DNA from 2 places in the Lysinibacillus sp. NPDC059133 genome. Region 1 is predicted to be linked to the other one. Evidence: riboswitches for the same ligand, from Rfam matches in the RefSeq annotation. Region 1 holds a riboswitch; the other holds the start of a gene.
What was found. Region 1 has a riboswitch for thiamine pyrophosphate ahead of thiC (phosphomethylpyrimidine synthase ThiC). Riboswitches for the same ligand answer to the same signal wherever they lie in the genome.
Positions count from the first base shown of each region.

Region 2: linked by a shared signal. The riboswitch ahead of thiT (energy-coupled thiamine transporter ThiT) and the one ahead of thiC (phosphomethylpyrimidine synthase ThiC) in region 1 are both predicted to bind thiamine pyrophosphate.

Region 1 is NZ_JBHZDH010000015.1:820-3,023, forward strand. Features, by position in the region: gene thiC (phosphomethylpyrimidine synthase ThiC) at 1-1,191, opposite strand, end outside; TPP riboswitch at 1,324-1,438, opposite strand; gene ACFXN8_RS10300 (hypothetical protein) at 1,491-1,751, shown strand; gene ACFXN8_RS10305 (AEC family transporter) at 1,854-2,204, opposite strand, start outside.
Region 2 is NZ_JBHZDH010000021.1:28,406-30,609, forward strand. Features, by position in the region: gene ACFXN8_RS13030 (AAA family ATPase) at 1-386, shown strand, start outside; gene ACFXN8_RS13035 (magnetosome magnetite crystal formation protein family) at 593-925, opposite strand; TPP riboswitch at 1,051-1,158, shown strand; gene thiT (energy-coupled thiamine transporter ThiT) at 1,288-1,848, shown strand; gene ACFXN8_RS13045 (hypothetical protein) at 1,887-2,084, shown strand.

The DNA.
Region 1 (2,204 bases):
ATGCCCTGGTCCTTCTACCATCACTTGTACATCATGCTCCCAGGCAATTTGCGTTAATTCCCCTAGCGTTTCCAGCTCCGCAAACTGAGCCTCATCATTTGCATCTGCAATAGAACCCGGACGTAAACCATCACCTAAAGAGAAAGCAACATCATAGGCTTTCATAATTTCACAGATTTCTTCAAAATGAGTATATAAGAAGCTCTCTTGATGGTGATATAAACACCACTGCGCCATAATCGAGCCTCCTCGAGACACTATGCCTGTTACACGATTAGCCGTTAATGGCACATAGCGTAGTAATACCCCTGCATGAATCGTGAAGTAATCAACACCTTGCTCTGCCTGTTCGATTAACGTATCACGATACACTTCCCACGTTAAATCCTCTGCCACACCATTTACTTTTTCTAGCGCTTGATAAATCGGCACCGTTCCTACTGGCACCGCGGCATTACGGATAATCCATTCACGTGTCGTATGAATATGCTTACCAGTAGATAAATCCATAATGTTATCAGCACCCCAGCGTGTAGCCCACGTCATTTTTTCTACCTCTTCTGCAATAGAGGATGACACCGCTGAATTGCCAATATTGGCGTTAATTTTTACGTGGAAGTTACGTCCAATAATCATCGGCTCTGCCTCAGGGTGATTAATATTAGATGGCAAAATAGCACGTCCTGCCGCGATCTCTGAGCGCACAAATTCTGGGTCCATATTTTCGCGTATCGCTACAAATTCCATTTCTGGAGTAATAATTCCCTTTCGTGCATAGTGAAGCTGTGTTACATTTTTACCTTTCTTCGCGCGTAAAGGCTTTCTAGATAATTCCGGAAAAACATTTTCATTCATTCGCGGATCATCAGCTTTACGGAATCCATTATCTTCTGGCTTGATAGTACGACCTTCGTATTCTTCAACGTCACCGCGTTCTTTGATCCATGCACTACATAAAGCTGGCAATCCTTTCGTAATATCCACCTTATACGCAGGATCAGTGTACGGGCCACTCGTATCATAAACACGTACTGGCGCGTTTTCTTCTTCACCAAAGCTTCCTGTCGTTGGACTTAGAGCAATCTCACGCATTGCCACTAAAATATCTGGTCGAGAACCTTCTACGTAAACTTTTTTACTTCCTTCAAAACTAGACATAATCGTAATATTCTTGTCGCTAACTTTTGTCATAAACTACTTCGCTCCCTTTTACATTTATACAAGGACCGAATCTAGCTCACCCCACAAAAACAAAAAGCCGAATCCAAAAAAAATTGGATCCGGCTAAGAATGTAAAGGTATATTATTGCAAATAACATAGAGTGCAATAATGGTTAACTTTCCCACGCTGGTATGAGCCAGATCAGGTCCAAAGGGTCAAGAAACCTCTAAGCGTTTCCCTCTCAGCCTGACTCATCAGACTCCCCTAGTTAGTACTTATTAAGTTTGATGCTAGTGTAGCAGATATTGCTAATAGATGGAAGCTTCATTTGATTATTTTTGGTACATTCATCAAGAATCAGCGTCAGATTAGACTTTGGAGCGTATGCGAAGCAGCTCATCGGACGACCCCAGAAGCTTTGCTCTGTGCGAAAGCGAAGCGTCAGCAACAAATGTTTTATCTGTGCAAAAGCGAAGCGGCAGCAACAAAGCGCACAGCCGGAACGGAATTCAACTTCACGTTATTCGATGCATTCATATACTTTGAAGATTTATCGGAACAAAATCTCATTTTATCGGAACAATTTTAACTTTTATCGGAATATTATCTTGTTTTATCGGAACAATTTTAACATTTATCAGAACAATTTCAGTTTTTATCAACTATGGGCAATCAAATGAGCTCCTAGCCGTTAGGTAAACAACAGTTCCGCTACATAAATGACAATCGTCACTGTAATACAGCTCACAATCGTTGAAAATAATACTGTTTGTGCAGCAGTTGCCGATTCTACGTCATATTCTAATGCCAGACTAGAGCTATTTCGCGAAGTCGGGAACGAACTAGCTATAAAAAGGGATTGTGCCACGACACCGTCAAGACCAAGCGCAAAAATGATAAGCAAAGCTACGGCTGGCCCTATGATTAGTCGTGTAAAACAGCTAATGTATACCATCTTATTGAACATGGATTTTATTTCAAGCTGTGATAGTTGTGCCCCTAAAGTTATTAATGCTACAGCGATAAAGCCATCTGCCACATG
Region 2 (2,204 bases), on a different contig from region 1:
CAGATCGATTAGAAAAGCATGCTAAGCAAAGTGGGCTTGGGCTAGATGTGTATGATGCCTATACGGATCAATTACGAGATGTGAAAACATTATCAGGGGGAGAAAAGTTTAATGCGTCTTTAAGTCTTGCCCTTGGTATGGCAGATGTCATTCAAAGTTTTCAAGGTAATATCCGCATTGAAACAATGTTTATTGATGAGGGCTTTGGTTCTCTCGATGAAGAAGCGTTAAATAAGGCGATTGATACGCTTATTGATTTACAGGATTCCGGACGCATGATTGGCGTCATTTCACACGTTGCAGAGTTAAAAGCTACAATGCCTGCAGTGTTGCATGTTGAAAAAACAATGAACGGTCATAGTCAAACATATTTTGAAGTGAAATAAAAAAGAGGCGTATTTCCGTTGTATGGGAAATACGCCTTTTATCACTTTTTAGTTACGTTAGGATTTGCTCCTTTTTTTACAGCGATTACTTTTTTTACAATTGGAATAACGATAGGTGCTAATTTAACGGCGGTTTTGACAACTTTAGATACTTTCACAAAATAACAGCTCCTTTTAGTACTATCTGTCCAAGGTTGAATGAAAACTTATCGGATAACGCGAACAGCTTGAATAATATTCCAAATGACGATACCTATTGAAACAAGAATGTAAATTGCGAATGAACCTAACCAAATGATAAGAAAATTACTGCTACCTGAATCTGGTTCAAAAGTGTTGAATGATAAAGTTGAGAAAATAAAGACTGCAAAAAATATAATTCCAAACGCTACTGGGATTAAATGTGATATTAGTGCTCGAATAGAGTGACTCTTTACGTCGCTATCTTTTGTAACAAAGTAAACGACTAATGGCACAATAAAGGGTGCGAATAAAATACTGAGATAACTAAAGGCAGATAAAATTTTTTGGTTCTCCATAGTTGTACCTCCTTTTTTAATATTTACGCATGAAAAACAGCAAAGTTTCAAAAAATTAATGTAGAAGAGGTTGTAATCGTTACAGTGTTTGCGTACAATGAGGTTGTTCAACAAAATTAAGATGTAACGACCACAAGGGGAGCTGATGATGTCAGCTGAGACTGGGCACGAAATGCCTTGACTCTTTGAACCTGTAAGTTAACGCTTGCGTAGGGATGTGGATAGAAACCGACACTTTGACGATGTGAGGCTCTGTCCTGGCATCGTTTTTTTATCTTTATGACGCCAGACAGGGACATATTTGCTCACTGATTTCTATTCCTGTTCTTGTATCCTACATCGGAACAAAGGAGAGAATAATGATGGACAATAAAAAACTTTTAATGCTTGTGGAGATTGCGATATTCGCAGCGATTGGTCTTGTGCTTGATCAGGTTTCCTTTAAAGTATGGGCACAAGGAGGCTCTGTTAGTCTAGTGATGGTGCCAATAATTTTAATAGCATTCCGCTGGGGCCTTATTCCAGGCATGACAACAGGTTTACTCATTGGTGTTATGCAAACAATGTTTGGTGCCTATATTATACATTGGCTTCAAGGAACACTTGATTATGGTGTTGCCTTTACAGTAGTAGGCTTGGCGGCCGTTGTGCGTGGACCAGTGCTTGAGGCTGCAAAAGATTTAAACAAAAAGAAAATGGCGCTTTATATTATTTTAGGAACTGTATTAGCGGGCTTTTTACGTTATGCAGCACATACTATTGGAGGCGCCGTATTTTTCGCAGAATATGCTGGCGATCAAAACGCATGGATTTATTCAATTATCTATAATGGAACATATATGCTACCAGCAACGATTTTAACAGCGATTGTCGGTGTTCTGTTATTTACGGCAGCCCCTCAATTAATGCAACGAAAATCATAACTATTTTGCCCTTCACACGAGTGGAGGGTTTTATTTTATTGTTAGAAATTGAGAAAGTGAAGAAAGGGATTCAACAATTAAGTGAATCAGAAGCTAAAGCCCTTTTATTAATTACGTATGAAAAATTGGATACTGCAATAAATGGAAGTGGCGACGATGAATTTATCCAACAAACGGCAAGAGATTTATATGATTTTTATTTAAAGATTTCAAAGAGTGAAGAATTGAAAAAATAAGAAATCTTTATTGGCTACGAGGGCTTTAGTTCAATAAGAATCAAACAACTTTATTAATGATTTTTAAGTACAAACACCTTTTAAATGTATAGAAATTCATCAACTTTAAAGAGCCTTATT